Regions from separate parts of the Neobacillus sp. K501 genome, predicted to be linked through region 2. Evidence: predicted binding sites of a transcription regulator. Region 2 holds the regulator's gene; the other holds the start of a gene.
What was found. Region 2 encodes NrdR, which represses ribonucleotide reductase genes. Its sites were predicted from a motif close to AACACNATATATNGTGTT; they were not measured.
Positions count from the first base shown of each region.

Region 1: the regulator NrdR is predicted to act here: its motif matches at 2,811-2,828, upstream of ACWM35_RS05765 (vitamin B12-dependent ribonucleotide reductase).

Region 1 covers NZ_JBSLYA010000002.1:252,656-261,202, forward strand. Annotated here, with positions in the region: gene ACWM35_RS05765 (vitamin B12-dependent ribonucleotide reductase) at 112-2,670, opposite strand; gene ACWM35_RS05770 (SRPBCC family protein) at 3,033-3,512, shown strand; gene ACWM35_RS05775 (lipoate--protein ligase family protein) at 3,553-4,389, opposite strand; gene ACWM35_RS05780 (rhodanese-like domain-containing protein) at 4,586-4,969, shown strand; gene gcvPB (aminomethyl-transferring glycine dehydrogenase subunit GcvPB) at 5,078-6,538, opposite strand; gene gcvPA (aminomethyl-transferring glycine dehydrogenase subunit GcvPA) at 6,531-7,877, opposite strand; gene gcvT (glycine cleavage system aminomethyltransferase GcvT) at 7,899-8,547, opposite strand, start outside.
Region 2 covers NZ_JBSLYA010000002.1:524,559-533,105, forward strand. Annotated here, with positions in the region: gene thrS (threonine--tRNA ligase) at 1-642, opposite strand, end outside; T-box leader at 754-996, opposite strand; gene ACWM35_RS07160 (putative sporulation protein YtxC) at 1,138-2,010, opposite strand; gene dnaI (primosomal protein DnaI) at 2,151-3,080, opposite strand; gene ACWM35_RS07170 (replication initiation and membrane attachment family protein) at 3,092-4,477, opposite strand; gene nrdR (transcriptional regulator NrdR) at 4,574-5,035, opposite strand; gene ACWM35_RS07180 (hypothetical protein) at 5,130-5,528, opposite strand; gene speD (adenosylmethionine decarboxylase) at 5,637-6,011, opposite strand; gene ACWM35_RS07190 (glyceraldehyde-3-phosphate dehydrogenase) at 6,327-7,358, opposite strand; gene coaE (dephospho-CoA kinase) at 7,527-8,129, opposite strand; gene ytaF (sporulation membrane protein YtaF) at 8,148-8,547, opposite strand, start outside.

The DNA of each region.
Region 1 (8,547 bases), 270 kb from region 2:
ATTAAAAATCTAATCATCAATTAGTTTAAGTTTTTCAAAAACAACAATTTAATTTAACAAAGCCATATAAAAAAACAATGCAATTCGGATGAATTGCATTGTTTTTTGTAATTATAATCCACATTTTAATTGGGTACCACAGTTAGTACATGTATTACAGCCGCCAATTTCTTTCACTTTTCCTTTGCGGCATATTGGACAGGTGTTACCCACTTCTGAGCCTATCGTCACATCTGTTGAACGAAGATCACTGATTGTATCTACAAGAACAACATGCTGACTTGGCTTTTCTTCAAACATTGATAATTGTTCCATTGTGTTTTCTTCTGCTTTGAGTGTAAGGACCTGAGAATCACGTGATCCATCGACGTATACAGTACCGCCTTTTGCGCCACCACGGTACAAACGCTCATATACCTTTTCAACCTGTTCAACGCTGTAACCTTTTGGTGCATTAACAGTCTTACTAATTGAGCTGTCAATCCAACGCTGAATAACACATTGAACATCTGCGTGTGCTTCTGGTGCAAGTTCCATTGCTGAAACAAACCAATTTGGTAGATTGTCTGAATCAGCTTCTGGATGCTGATCTAAATACTCTTGAACGATATCTGCTTTTACTTCAATAAATTTACCAAGACGTCCGCTACGGAAATAAGAGAATGAGAAATAAGGCTCTAATCCAGTTGATACACCAACCATTGTTCCAGTGGATCCCGTTGGAGCAACAGTTAGCAAATGTGAATTCCTTATTCCATTTTCTAAGATTGATTCTCGAATGTCTTCAGGCATTTTTTTCATGAAACCTGTATTGATGAAAGCATTTCGTAAACGATTGGTTTCTTCGGTTGTTTCCCCGTTTAGGAATGGAAAGCTTCCTTTTTCCTTCGCTAACTCAACTGAAGTTTTATAAGCTGTTGTAGCGATTGTTTCGAATACTTGATCAACAAGCTGATTACCTTTTTCTGAGCCGTACTCTGTTTCACAGTAGATTAACAGGTCATGTAATCCCATTACTCCCAAGCCTACGCGGCGTTCACCAAGCGCCTGCTTTTTGTTTTCTTCTAGGAAGTATGGAGTAGCATTAATAACATTGTCCTGCATTCGAACGCCTACAGCGACCGTTTGTTTTAACTTTTCGATATCGACTTTTTTTGTTTCCTTATCAGCCATCTCAGCAAGATTAACCGCGGCAAGGTTACAAACTGAATATGGTGCGAGAGGTTGCTCACCACATGGGTTTGTTGCAACAACTTGTTGACCGTATGCTTTTGCATTTGTCATGTCGTTGGCATTATCAATAAAGAATATTCCTGGCTCTGCTGAGTAGGTTGCACAGATGTTAATAAGGTTCCATAGTTCTTTTGCTTTTATTTTCTTATATACTCGAACCTTGTGACCCTGCTTTTCCCACTCGCGAACATCACCGACTTTATGCCATTCTTGGTTGTATGCCTTCATTTCTTCTTCGTTATAGATTTCAACATATGGGAAACGAAGTTCATAATCGCCATCTGTTTCTACTGCTTCCATAAATTCCTTTGTTAAACAAATGGAGATGTTAGCTCCTGTGAGGAATTCTGGATTATGGACTGTATAGTTACCACCTGTTAATAGTTTTTCTTCAGCATCTGCAATAATATCTTCACTGAAACCGCCTAATCCAGGGAAGTTTTTATAATTCACTATACCTTGATACATGGCATTTTCACGAGCTGTAAAAGGAGTGAATTTAAGCTTATCAGTTGCATGCTTTTTAATCGTTTCATCGTTTGTGTTTTCAATTAAGAATCGCAAAATTCTAGGGTTCTGCATTTTTGAGATAATAAACTCAATAATGTCCGGATGCCAGTCAGCAAGCATGATCATCTGAGCACCCCTGCGCGAGCCGCCTTGTTCCACTAAATGCGTTAATTTCGCAATGTCATCCAACCACGAAACAGAACCAGATGATTTTCCGTTTACACCTCTTGCTAAGGTGTTACGAGGACGTAATGTTGAGCCATTGGTACCAACACCGCCGCCGCGGCTCATGATCTCCATAACCTGCTTACGATGATCAGAAATTCCTTCCCTTGAGTCCGGAACAAAAGGCATCACGTAACAATTAAAGTAAGTTACGTCAGTTTGAGCACCTGCGCCATATAAAACACGGCCAGCAGGAATGAAGTTCAGATTAACCAATTCTTGATAAAACTTATCAGTCCACTCTCTTCGCTTCTCTTCCGTTTCCTCCACAGATGCAAGGCCGGTTGCATTTCGCTTGGCAATCTGCTCGTAGAATAGCTCTAACGGTTTCTCGATAACATCAAGTGACCGCAAGATAACTCCTGTTTCTGATTCCTCTGGGTCATCAAGGACACCTCTAAATTCCTCTTCCACTAAAACCTTTGCTTTTTTACTCTCCCAATCTATATCCATGATGTATCCAAGCCCACGTGCTGGGAATTTTGGATCCTCTTTAATCGTGAGTACAACAAAGTCACCATTTGTAAGGGTAATTTTTGCAGTGTCTTTAAAGGTGTAGCGGTCTAACATGACCAATCTTGATACACCTTTGTGGGTTATCTTCATATCTGGGGTTACAGGGTGCACCTGGGGGAACAATCCGATGTCCTCATTTAACCTTTCAAAATCAATATTCATTTTTTGTCTAAAAACAACAGACATGAAAACACTCCCTCAAATATAAATTCTATATCTTGTGTAAGATTCTAGTATTGTTATGCTATATCTTGTTGACTTGATATACATAAGTTATCATAGATGCTCAGAATAAATCAATATATAGTACCGAAAATATTTTCGACACCACTATATATTGTGTTAAGTGCAAAAAACTTAATCTTTGTCAAACTTAAAATAAGATAGAATTAAGAGATATCATAAGATTTCTTATGTTTTTCGGCATAAAACAAGAAATTTTAACAAATTTCGCAGGTTGCGATTTTTAAAAAAGGTAGATTTTTGATTATCAAGAATTATTAAAAAGGTATACTTAAAAAAAGAAGAATTAAGGAGGAGGAAATAAATTGTTAGCACAAATTATTAAAGTTGATAATGGCTACACGGCACGTTATGAACGGCACTTGAAGCATTCTGTTGAAGATGTTTGGTCCTATTTAACAGATAATGACAAACTTCCACAATGGTTTTCAGAGCTTCGCGTGGACGAACTTCGTGAAGGCGGGGTCATTCAATTCGACATGGGAAATGGAACCTTTGAGGAAATGAGAATCCTCGAATTGAAAATGCATTCCGTCTTGGAATATACCTGGGGCGAAGATATTGTGCGTTTTGAGTTATCTCAAGAGAATGACGGCTGTTTATTAGTCTTAATTGAAAAAATAAATACTATAACAGATCATACCCCTAGGGATTTAGCAGGCTGGCATGTTTGTTTGGATGTCATTGATTCATTGCTTAATCAAAATACAATTGAGCGTAAGGAAGAATGGAAAAAATGGTACGAAAAATATGTCAAAGCTATTAATTCGATAAAAAATCAATAAGTAAAAGGGCGAACATTAATTACACAGTTCGCCCTTCTTTTTATCTTTTATAATTCCATTCATCACTTTCATAGCGTTCTTTCGCTATTTTATTCACATAAGCAAGTTCTTCTTCATTCAAATGGTATGGTTCAAGAACAATATTAAGCCCTTCTGCGAAGCCTTTATAAAATGCTTCCTTCGCTTCCTCTAACGTAATTTTTCGTGGACTGATCTCATTAATCGCAACAGCTTTGTTTTTAAAGGCTGACTTCATCCGTTCTTTTACCCGATCATTAGGATATTTGAACAAACTGAAAAGTTTATCCTCATCCAAATCTAATAGAATCGACCCATGCTGCAAAATAACCCCTTTTTGCCTTGTTTGGGCACTTCCAGCCACCTTACGCCCTTCGACAACAAGCTCGTACCAGCTAGGTGCATCAAAACAAACAGCAGAACGAGGATTCTTAAGAGCACTTTTTTCTTCATCCGTTCTTGGAACGGCAAAATAGGCTTCCAATCCTAACTGATGAAATCCTTTTAAAATTCCTTCCGATATGACGCGGTAAGCCTCAGTTACGGTTTTCGGCATTTCTGGATGATCTTCTGAAACAATGACACTATAGGTTAGCTCATGTTCATGAAGTACCCCTCGCCCACCTGTAGGCCGTCTCACAAATCCAAGTCCATGAGCCTTAACTGCCTCTAAATCAATTTCCTTCTCGACTTTTTGAAAATAACCGATGGATAAGGTCGCGGGATTCCAGCCATAAAAACGAATAACCGGAGGAATTTTACCTTCACTATGCCAATCCAGAAGAGCTTCATCTAATGCCATATTAAAAGCTGGAGAACAATTTCCAGAGTCAATAAAACGCCAAATTTCCTTTTCCATTTTAAAACCTCATTTTTATGTTGTTTATGTACATTTTCAAGTCTACCAAAATCTGATAGGAATTCAAAACGAGAAATCTTTGCTATAATCTTAATAGGCAAAAAGAAATATATTTTTATCTTTATTCTTTATCTTTAAAGGATTGGCTTATATAATATATACTAGTGCATCAAAGCTTGAAAGGAGCAAACAGAAGTTGAGTTCTCTAATAACACTTTTAACCATTATCGGAGCAGTAGTAATTTATTCCCTTACCACTTATTTCTATCAGAAAAGAATAGTTAAAACGGTAACCGAAGAGGAATTTCGTGCAGGGTATCGAAAGGCCCAACTCATTGATGTTCGTGAACCAAACGAATTTGAAGGTGGTCATATTTTAGGAGCACGGAATATTCCGTTGTCTCAGATCAAAATGAGACTGAAGGAACTCCGCTCAGACCTTCCTGTTTATTTATATGATCAAAATGGAATGCGCAGCGGCCGTGCAGCTCAATTTTTACACCGTAGAGGATTTAGAGACCTTACCCAGTTACAAGGCGGGTTCAAAAAGTGGTCTGGAAAAGTCAAAACAAAAAAATAATCTAGTGAGACTTCTATCTAAGATAGAGGTCTCTTTTATTAAAATAAAAAATCTGACAAATGACAAAGGCCAGATTCAACAAAATAAGCTGAACCTGGCCTTTTATTATTATGCTTTTTGATATTTTAAAATTGGTTTACGTGCTGCCGTTGCTTCGTCCATACGACCGACAACCGTGGTATGCGGTGCTTCTTGAACGATTTCTGGATTCTCTTCTGCTTCTTTAGCAATTTGAATCATGATGTCAATAAAAGAATCCAAAGTTTCTTTCGATTCAGTTTCCGTTGGCTCAATCATGATACACTCTTCCACATTTAACGGGAAGTAGATGGTTGGTGGATGGTAACCAAAATCGAGCAGGCGTTTAGCAATATCTAATGTACGAACACCTAGCTTTTTCTGGCGTCTACCGCTAAGCACAAACTCATGTTTACAGTGTCTATCAAACGGCAGGTCATAGTATTCTGCCAGCCTTCTCATCATATAATTCGCATTCAATACCGCGTACTCTGTTACGGCTTTCAAGCCATCTGGACCCATGGTTCGGATGTAAGTATAGGCGCGAACATTGATACCGAAGTTTCCATAATAAGGCTTCACACGACCGATCGATTGCGGACGGTCATAATCAAGCATGTATTCTTCACCGCGCTTAGCAATTACCGGTTTTGGTAAAAACGGAATTAAGTCCGCCTTCACTCCAACAGGACCTGAACCAGGACCTCCGCCTCCGTGTGGACCTGTAAAGGTCTTATGAAGGTTTAAGTGAACGACATCAAATCCCATGTCGCCTGGTCTTGCCTTAGAAAGAACTGCGTTTAAGTTTGCTCCATCATAATAAAGCTTTCCGCCAGCACCGTGAACAATTTCAGCCATTTCGACAATATTTTCTTCAAACAATCCAAGTGTATTAGGATTGGTCAACATTAAAGCCGCTGTATCCTCACCAACAACTCTTCTTAAATCCTCAAGGTCGACAAGACCATTTTCGTTAGACTTAACCGTAATCGTTTCCAGACCAGCAACCGTAGCAGAAGCTGGATTTGTTCCGTGTGCACTATCAGGAACAATAACCTTCGTACGCTTTATATCACCATTTGCTTCATGGTAGGCACGAATCATCATCAAACCTGTCCATTCACCATGAGCACCAGCTGCTGGCTGCAGGGTAACTTCATCCATACCAGTAATCTCAATTAAATGCTCCTGCAAATCATACAACAATTCAAGTGCACCTTGGACAGAGCTTTCATCCTGTAATGGATGCAAATGAGCAAAGCCGTTAAAACGAGCCACATTTTCATTAATTTTCGGATTGTATTTCATCGTACAAGAGCCTAATGGATAAAAACCAGAATCAACACCGTGATTTCTCCTAGAAAGGGCCGTATAATGACGCATAATGTCAAGCTCAGAAACCTCCGGCAACTCGGGTTCCTCTACACGTACATATTCATCAGGAAGAAGGCTGCTGAGGTCTACTTCAGGAATATCCATTTCTGGGAGGCTGTATCCGATTCGACCTGGTGTACTTAGTTCAAAAATGAGTGCCTGGTCTTGATTATGCATGTAAATCCCCCAATTCTTTCACTAATGTATCGATTTCGTCCTTCGATCTTTGTTCAGTAACACAAATCAACATGTGATTGGAAAGCTCAGAATAATCACGACCAAGATCATATCCACCGATGATTCCTTTTTCCAATAATGATTGATTCATTTCTTTTACCGGTTTATTTAATTTAACAACAAACTCATTGAATGAATGACCGTCATAAACGATTTCAAAACCAGCTTGCTTAAATGCTGTTTTAGCATAGTGCGCCTTTTGAAGATTAGCCGCAGCCATTTCCTTAACACCTTTTTTACCAAGAGCCGTCATCGCTACCGATGCAGCAAGGGCATTAAGTGCTTGGTTTGAACAAATATTGGATGTCGCTTTATCACGGCGAATATGCTGCTCACGCGCTTGAAGTGTTAATACAAAACCACGACGTCCCTGATCATCAGCGGTTTGCCCCACTAATCGGCCTGGAACCTTCCGCATTAATTTCGTCGTTACCGCAAAAAATCCACAGTGCGGTCCGCCAAATGCTGTTGCAATTCCAAATGGCTGAGCATCCCCAATCACAATATCTGCACCGAATTTTCCAGGTGGTGTTAAAACCCCAAGTGAGAGTGGATTACTAGACACAACAAATAATGACTTATTGGCGTGAATGATTTCTTCAAGCTCTTTTAATGGCTCAATTCGCCCAAAAAAGTTTGGATATTGAACGATAACGGCGGCAACTTCATCATTAATGAGGCCTTTTAATGCCTCGACATCCGTAATCCCTTCGTTCACAGGCACCTCAATAACTTCAAGGTATTGACCCTTCGCATATGTCTTTAGGACATCACGAGACTCTGGGTGTACAGCACTTGAGACAATAATTTTCTTCCTTTTGGTATGTCCTGCACTCAGCATTGCTGCTTCAGCAAGAGCCGTTCCTCCGTCGTACATGGAAGAGTTGGCTACATCCATACCCGTTAATTCACAAATCATCGTTTGGAATTCAAAAATAGCTTGGAGTTCACCTTGAGAAATCTCTGGCTGATACGGTGTATAAGCTGTATAGAATTCAGAACGTGAAATAACATGGTCAACAATGACAGGCATGTAATGGTCATATACCCCTGCGCCTAAAAAGCTGACATTTGTTTTTAAATCAGCATTTTTACTAGCCATTTTAAATAATTCTTTCATTAGTGCCGTTTCAGATTTTGCAGGCTTTATGTTGTATTCACCCTTAAATCTTACTTTCTCTGGGATATCGCTGAATAGATCATCAACGGAGGAAACACCAATCGTCTCGAGCATAGCTCGTTTATCTTCTGCAGTCATTGGTAAATAACGATGTTTCATGAACCTGACTCCCTTCGTCTTCTACTTATTTCGTTTATAAAAAGGTGTTGGTACTACTTTTGCCTTCAAACGTTTACCGCGGATTTCAACTTCGACTTCTGTATCAAGTCCTGTATGCTCCACTTTAATCAATACAAGCCCAATGTTCTTTTTCAAAGTTGGTGACTGTGTTCCTGTTGTCACCTCACCAATAAGCTCTTCGCCTCTAAATACTGGGTAACCGTAGCGTGGAATTCCTCGGTCAATCATTTCTATTCCTACTAATTTACGCTCTGCACCATTTTCTTTTTGCTGCTTTAATACTTCTTTCCCAATAAACTCTGCATCTTTATTCAACTTAACAGCAAAACCAATTCCAGCTTCAAGTGGAGAAATTTCAGGTGATAATTCTTGACCGTAAAGGGCTAATGTAGCCTCGAAGCGAAGCGTGTCCCTTGATCCTAAGCCGCAAGGAATGACATCTTCTTCGCCTGCATTTAAAATAGCTTTCCATAGGTCAACCACATCTTCAGAAGCACAATAAATTTCGAAACCATCTTCACCCGTATAACCTGTTCTTGATACGAGTGCTTTCTTTCCGATTAATTCCACTTCTTGTTGGAATTTGAAGAAACCTATTTGACTTAAGTCATCGTTCCCTGCTAATTTTTGTAATACTTTTTCTGCCAGT
Region 2 (8,547 bases):
ATTCTTACTGTCTCCTCGCCAGTAGGCACCTGCAATACTTAATAGCTTAAATTCTTTTAGCTTTCCTGTTGAAGGAACATGGACACCGCGGCAAAGGTCCAAGAATTCACCTTGCTCATAGATTGTTACTTGTTCCTCATCCGGAATTGCTTCAATCAATTCAAGCTTATAGGGATCATTCATTTCCTTAAAAATCTGAACGGCTTCGGCTCGGCTTACTTCCTTACGAACAATTTCAATATTTTCATTGACGATCTTCGCCATTTCTTTTTCGATTTTTGGAAGATCTTCAGGTGTTAATGACTCTTCAATATCGATATCGTAGTAAAAGCCGCTTTCAATAACAGGACCAACTCCAAGATTTACATTTGGATATAGCCGCTTAATCGCTTGCGCCATTAAATGTGCTGTACTATGGCGTAAAACCTCTAATGCATCGTTAGAATCTGGCACAACGATTTCTATTGAACCGTCCTCTTCGATTGGACGACGAAGATCATACATTTGTCCGTTCCATTTCCCGGCAATCGCCTTTTTCTTTAGGCCCGGGCTGATGGATGCGGCAATATCTTCCGTTGTTGTTCCACGAGGAAACTCCTTCACTGCTCCATCTGGAAACGCAATTTTAACAACGTTTGACATGGTAACTCCTCCTTTTGATTTAAAAGTCAGTTTCGACTTAATTTAGTGTCCAGCTTCAGCGCCTAGGGGCTTCCGCTTTTCTAATAAAAATAAAAAAACCCGTCCCTATGGAAAAGGGACGAGTTTAATAAACACGTGGTTCCACCCAATTTTTCATTTTTAAAAAAATCTCAAAAATGACTTTAGGACAGGGTAACGGGCTGTTTCCCGTCAGGCGATTACAGTCTTCAAAGAAGCGTTCACCGCTGAAGTTTAAAGGTGGTAAGCATTCAATCCGTGCTAGGAGACTTTCAGCCATGTCCTCCCTCTCTGATAACCGTGAAAAAATACTATTGTCCTTATCATTACTTTTACTGTTTATTTTGCTATGTCTAGCTCCAGCGCTTAGTGGCTCGGGGTCATAAGCCCCTGTTCAAAGCGCTTCCGCTTTTCGGACTATGTAAGATATTATAATGACTATTTTTTGAAAAATCAATACGGTAAACACCTAATTTTCTAAGCACCATTTTCACTAGCTTCGTTTTCCTGTTGTATCCACTCTTTTATATGTCGTAAGCCCGTGTACAATTTAATTGTCACTCTTTCTTCAAAGATATTCTTTATTGTTCGTACAAGCGGTTCATCCGAATTTTTTGTATAGAGAATGATATTTCTTGGTGCTATCGATAATAATGGTGCAATTGAGGCTGAATCTACGTAAACGGGATGGTTAAACAAGAGCTTGCGGTCCACCATCCTCATTAGCTCTGCCCTTTTTATTTCAGCAAATTCCTCATTAAAAAATTTAATTTCCTCATCCAATAATAAATTCAAGGTTTCTATTTTAGGTTCCCGCTTCACTAAAAAATCACGGAGCGTCTGCACGAACATTTGATATTCCTGCTCCATTTTATATTCGTCAATAGAAATCTCAACATAACTCTCAAGCAGTTGTAAATACGGACGAAGGCGAAACTTTAAAAATGCATCAAAAGAAAACGAGATATTCCCTTTAAAAAGCTCCTCGACTGCTTCTCTAATCTTCGGTTCTTCCGTGTTCTCCTTTAAAAATACAGCAAGATCCTCCCGATTCCCTGCAAGTACAGAATAAATAATTTCCATAATTTGCTGAATTTCATCAGGATCTTCAAAGAAATATTCCTCCTGTAAAATGGCTCGAAACCAGTCATCTCGCTTTATTTTAATAATAAACTCATAAAATGCTTCTTTTACTTTTTCAAATGTAATTCCAGCTAATCTGTTATCCATAATTTTCACTATATGGTTATCTTCTGAAAGAAGAATATCTGAATGATCCTGTACGCACTTAAGCAAGTGAAGATAAAATCTTTTCGCATCCATCCTGCTTTGGAAGATGATTTCTGCCAACCAAATCCCCCCTAGTCACCAATCTCTGTTTTACTATTTATATGGGGGACTTGACCAAAATAGAAGTTAAGACAGAACAGCTTTTCCAATATTTATTTAAAATTAAAAGGATTACCGAAAAGAAATCGGTAATCCTTTTATTAGTGACGTCGGTTTGGTCCGTCTACGAGCACGGGCTCACTTAAACTGCGAATACGCTCCATGATTCTGCGCGCTTTCATTTTTTCTTCTTCCCCACGCTGACTATAAGTCAAGTGATGCTCAAGGCCTTGAAAATCAAAATTCGAGGTAAAAAAGGTTGGGAGTTTCTCCAGCATCCGGAATTGGAGAATCGGCCCTAGGACCTCATCTCTCGTCCAGCTCGAAACGGCTTCAGCACCAATATCGTCAAGCATCAAGATTGGCTCTTTTTTTAATGCCTCAATTTTTTCATTTAAGGTGGAATCAGCGATCGAACTTTTCATTTCTCGGAGCAGCTCAGGGACGTAGACAATCATCGAGCCAATTTGTTTTTTCGCCAGTTCATTCGCGATGGCACCTAACAAATATGATTTTCCCACTCCAAACTTACCATAAAGGTATAAACCTTTAGGCTTTAAGCCCGCTTCATAATTCATGAGGAAAGTAGCAGCCTTATCACCTGCATCCAATCTGCCCTGATCCCCTTCAAATTGTTCAAACGTTGCTTCCAAAATGTCTCTTGGGACATAAAGACTTTTAATCAGCCTTTGATTTTTCTTTTGTTCATCCGCCATTATTTTCCTTGGGCATTTCTTATATACAACATCTATGGTATTTCGTGTTAATACTAATTCTGGGTGATGCCCCTTCAAAAAATTAATGCATCCATCAAGACTCTCACACCGGTTACACTCTTTACTTTGGTTCGTATACTCATAAAGTTTCATCATACTTTTTTCAACCATCGCTTGGTTAATCTCGTCTTTATGTTCGGTTAAAAAGGCCTTTATTTCCGGATTTTGAAGGACCTGCTGCCGCTGTTGTTCATATCGCTTCTGAAAGTTTTCATTTGAAGCCAAACGCTTCAGTGTTTGATTAATCCTTTCCAACTATCTCACCCCTATTTCCGAAAGGCTTTTAATTTTTCTTCAATCGCCCGTTTTTTCGCTTCTAGGTCTTTGTCCGTCTGACCCACAGCATCTTTTCCTGTTTCTTCCGTTTTATCATCAAACCAATCAGGTAAAACTTCTTTGCGTATTGGTTTTTGTTTCGTTGTCTTTCCAGTACTTTTGTTATTCGTCCAGCTATTTTCTTTCTTCGCAATTTCCATTGCGTCTTTCACCGTATTCACTTGTTTTCTTGCCCAGTGACTAGCGATCGACTCGACAAATCCTTTTGTGAATTTCATATCGGTTTTTCTCATGACGACATCAATCAAGACATTAATGACACCAGGCTGAAGCTTATACTTAATCATAAGTTCTTCTAATATTTTCAGATCCGAATTGGAAGGCTCTACTCCCCCTGAAAGCTCTTTAAAAACTTGTAACGGAGGATTTGTTTCAAAATAACGAATTAATTTTTCCTCAGGAGTTTTCGGTTCGGTCAATTGAACCTGATGGGCCACCGGCTGGATTCGGGTAATCAAGCTTGGAAGCTGATCATAATTGACAAACTGATACCAGTCACGGGCACCCTTCCTTAACTCTTCGATATCAATCTCATCATTCTCATTAATAGCGCCTAGAACGAACTTTTTCATTTCAATTGGATCAATATTATAAAGAAATGCAAGATTGCTAATCACATCTTTTACCTTTTTAGATAAGGCCTTCTTAGGGACGAGTGAATCATTTAATCCTGCCTTTAACATCTCAAAATTAAATTCTTGATTTTCGATTTGAATCGGGGTTTGCTCAGTCCGCCCAATAAACTGTTGATTCGGCTCCGTTTCTAGTGCCTCAGAATGTTCTTGCATGTACTGAAGACTGCTAGGTGTTGCGGAAGCAAATACATCTTGAAAGGCTCTTGTTACCTCTGCATAATCTTCCTGCGGAGGTTTTTGTTGGTCGCTGAAAAAGCGTTTTAGCCGGGCAAAGTGATTTTTCCCGATCTTTCGATATAAATAAATATTTAACATTCCATCAAGAAAGAATTGCTCTGGAGTTAATGGAGGCTGTAGTTCATAAATAAATGAACGCTGCCCCTCCTCCGTATTCACATAAGTTTTTAATAAACCAATGCCTTCAAGCATCAAACGGGATTCATAAATATCCTTTAAATTAGCACTAAGTAAATTCATTAAAACGTGATGGGTTGAAGGCTCAGACCATAGTCTATTTTCCTCTACCTCTGCCCAGAGAGTCATATATAAACTAAAACAGGTTGAACCAATTAAGGGCTGATACAAAAACGTCAGCACTTTGCGATCATACTCATGCAGCAAACCATTTGCCCCTACTTTATAACGGTCAATGGGAATTAACTCCTGCCAATGCTGCGCCATTTTTCATTCAGACCTTTCCTTCAAATTTTTGTCCAGCTCCAGCGCCTAGGTGCTGGAGCTTTTCGAACAAAAGAGAGAGCCAAATTCCTCAGCTCCCTAAGATTTCTCTTTCTTAATTAATTCCTTTAATTCTTCAATAAAAACATTTATATCCTTAAACTGACGGTAAACGGATGCAAAACGAACATAGGCTACTTCATCGACATGTGCGAGCCTGTCCATTACCATTTCACCCACCAATTCACTTTTAATCTCAGAAATCCCCTGATTTCGAAGCTCTTTTTCCACGCCTTGTGTGATATCTTCTAATTGCTTTAAAGCAACTGGACGCTTTTCACAGGCCTTAATTAAGCCTCGTAAAATCTTATCGCGGCTGAACTCTTCCCTTGTTCCTTCTTTCTTTACCACAATTAATGGAATTTCTTCAATCTTTTCAAACGTGGTAAAGCGATATCCGCATTCTTCACATTCCCGCCTTCTTCGGGTAGCGCGCCCCTCATCAACAGGCCGGGAATCAAGCACACGTGTACCATAATTTTGACAAGAAGGGCATTTCATTGCTGATCAACTCCCCAAAAAATCCTAACACTTTTTTTCGCGGTATTCCTAATCTAATCTTATTAGAAAGAAATAGGTTACACAAGTCTAAGTATTAATTGTTTTTTCCTGCTCTAATAAACGTATGTATTTGATTAAGACGTTGATAATACGATTGGATCCTCTTCTTTAAGGTTGGGTACGATCCGGTCAGAGAAAATGATTCAGATGAAATGGTAAAGTCTACAGCTGTTTCTAATGGTCTTACAGAAACGACTGTTACGATTAAAAAACAAGGGGCCGGTTTATTAATTTCAACGGCAATCTCCCCACGCTCTTTTGATACCGTGGTAATTCTGCAATCCGCATCCTGTCTGAATAACTCTTCCACAGATTGAAAAAGCTGATTAAAAGTAGCTTTATAATAATGTGTTTTCAAAGAATCATCTTTCTGTCCATCAGAAGTTTCAATTTGTTTACTAAAACGAATAAATAAATCACCAAAAATCGACATTTCTACCTCCAAAAAAGATTGTTTACTCTATTTTACAATATTTCAAGGTAATATAAAAAGAGGTGTAAAATACATACACCTCTTGCCGTTTTCACCAAATTATTAAGCTTAAAGAGCGTTTGCCTGTTTAACGTGAACAGGGCCCATACCACGTGGAATTTCGATATTTTCACGTGTTTGTGCATTCAATGCTTCTGCAATATAATCAGCAGCAACATTTGGATTCAAATCGCCGCAAGTATACACATCAATGCTCGCATATCCATGCTCTGGGAAACTATGAATCGTTAAGTGAGATTCAGAAATAATGACCACACCGCTTACACCTTGTGGAGCAAATTTATGAAAAGCTACCTCGCGAATTTCTGCTCCTGATTTTAAAGCTGCTTCAACAAATGTCTGTTCAATAAAGTTCATATCATTTAATTTTTCAAAATCGCAACCCCATAATTCAGAGATTACGTGACGTCCCATTGTTTCCATATTCATTTTCCCCCTTTAACCATTTTCGCTTCGATCTTGAAATCCTGTTATTGACGGTACCAGGTAATTACCACGGGGGAAAGTTAGTCCAGAGAGGTCCTAACCCTTTAAGTAATTAATCGTTACCTAATTTCAAGAAGTTCACGATGACTAGTATACTAAGTTTATATTTTTTTTGCAACCTATCAATATAAAAATTTTTACATCATTTCGTTAATATGGATAAAAGGACATTTTCCCTCAAAAAAGCATTTTAAGTTATTTTATGCGGAATTACAATTTCTGCAACAAAAAAAGCTGTCAATCGACAGCTTTTTAACTTACTTTCACTTGGTTCTTCGTGACCATTTCTTGCACTACATAAAGAGCAAGGTCGACAACACGTGAAGAATAGCCCCATTCATTATCATACCAAGCTAGAACTTTCACTTTTCTTGTTCCCATGACCATGGTTGAAAGTCCATCTATGATGGCAGAATTAGGATTGCTGTTAAAATCTATGGATACAAGCGGCTCCATTGTGAAATCCAAAATTCCTTTTAATGAACCATTTCTTGCCTCGATAAATGCCTGGTTAATGTCGTCAACGGTAACATCCTGTTTCAGATCAACAACCAAATCAACTAAAGAAACATTTGGTGTTGGTACACGAAGCGCCATCCCGTGCAATTTACCCTTTAATTGAGGTAAAACAAGTGACAACGCTTTCGCAGCACCCGTCGAGGTAGGAATGATAGATTGTCCACACGCACGTGCTCGACGTAAATCTTTATGTGGGTTATCAATATTACGCTGGTCATTTGTATAAGCATGAATCGTTGTCATTAATCCACTTTCAATTCCAAACTTGTCATCAAGAACCTTTGCAACCGGTGCTAGGCAGTTTGTAGTACAAGAAGCATTTGAAATCACATCATGTTGATGAATATCAAGCATTTCCTCGTTAACACCCATTACAATCGTCACATCTTCGTTTTTACCTGGTGCTGTTAAAATGACTTTTTTCGCACCTGCTGCTAAATGCAGGGCAGCCTTTTCACGTGAGTTGAATTTTCCAGTCGCTTCAATCACCAGATCTATATTTAACTCTTTCCATGGCAGTTCTTCTGGATTACGATTACTTAATAATTTTATCCGTTTACCATTGACAATTAGTTCTTCGTCTAAAGCAATGATGTCCCCTTGAAATTGACCGTGAACAGTATCATATTTTATTAAGTGAGCTAAAGTTTCTGCTGGATAGCTCGCATTTATCGCAATAATATCAAGTTTATTTTCAAGGATCGCTTTTCGAAAAACCATCCTTCCAATTCTCCCAAATCCGTTAATTGCAATTCTCGCCTTCATTTTACGGCCCCTTCCGCATTAGTGTTATACTTATTAACTTGTTTGTTGGTATTAGTATAACATATTTAACGAAATAAGCGATATATAAAATGCGGATTTTTAAATGTTTTACAATTCAGATAACTAATTAACTATAAGACCAACAAAAAAAGAAGGGTTCTCCCCTTCTTAAAATGTAACTCCCCAGCCATTTATAATTTCGTTGAGCTGTTTTTTCGTTTCATTCAGTGAACCATTATTATCAATGACCGCATCGGCTAAGGCGACTTTTTCTGAAAGAGGCATTTGCGACTTTATTCTTGCCTCCGCTTCCTCTAGTGAAAGACTGTTTCTTTCCATAAGACGTTTTAGCTGTACTTCGCGATCAACGTAAACAAGGATCGTTTTCTGCACCATATGAGTTAGTTTACTTTCAAATAGCAAAGGAATATCAAGAATTACTACTTGTTCCCCGCCCTTGATGGCTGACTCAATTTTATTGTTCATTCTATTTCTTACTTCAGGATGTACAATTGAATTTAAGAGATGTCTTTTTTCTACATCATGAAAAATGATGGAACCAAGCTTCTGCCGATCAATCTCGTCATTTTCTAATAAAATTTCCTTACCAAATTCCCGAATGATTTTTTGATATGCCGGTTCACCTTTTTCAACGGCAAGGCGGGCTTCTATGTCTGCATCGACTACTGTAATGTTCATTTCCTTCAGCATATTTGAAACGGTACTTTTTCCACTGGCAATTCCGCCTGTTAATCCAATCACAAGTGACATACTCTTTTCCTTTCTTATTTACAATTTCCAAATTCCAATAATGATTAAAAGAATTCCCGGCAAAAAGCTAAGTTTTTGAACCCAATCATATTTATGAAAAAAGGCTCCGCTTTTTATGCCTAACAAAACAAATAGTGAGCTCATTACAGCAACAGTGAGTGCTAAATAAAAGGGTGAAAATCCAAGCATGGCTGCACCAATTCCGGCGCCAAAAGCATCAAGGGATAAGGCGAAACCAAGCATAAATGCCTCAATCCCGGTAATCGTCCCCGATTTGTCAAAATCCGCCGACATCGGTTTTTTCAATATATTAATCGCTATCCCAAGTGAGCGAATTTCAAAATTGACGATCATTTTTTCATGCTCAAGGAGCTCTTTTTCTTTTTCCGGCCGAAAAAATTGATACAATACCCATGCA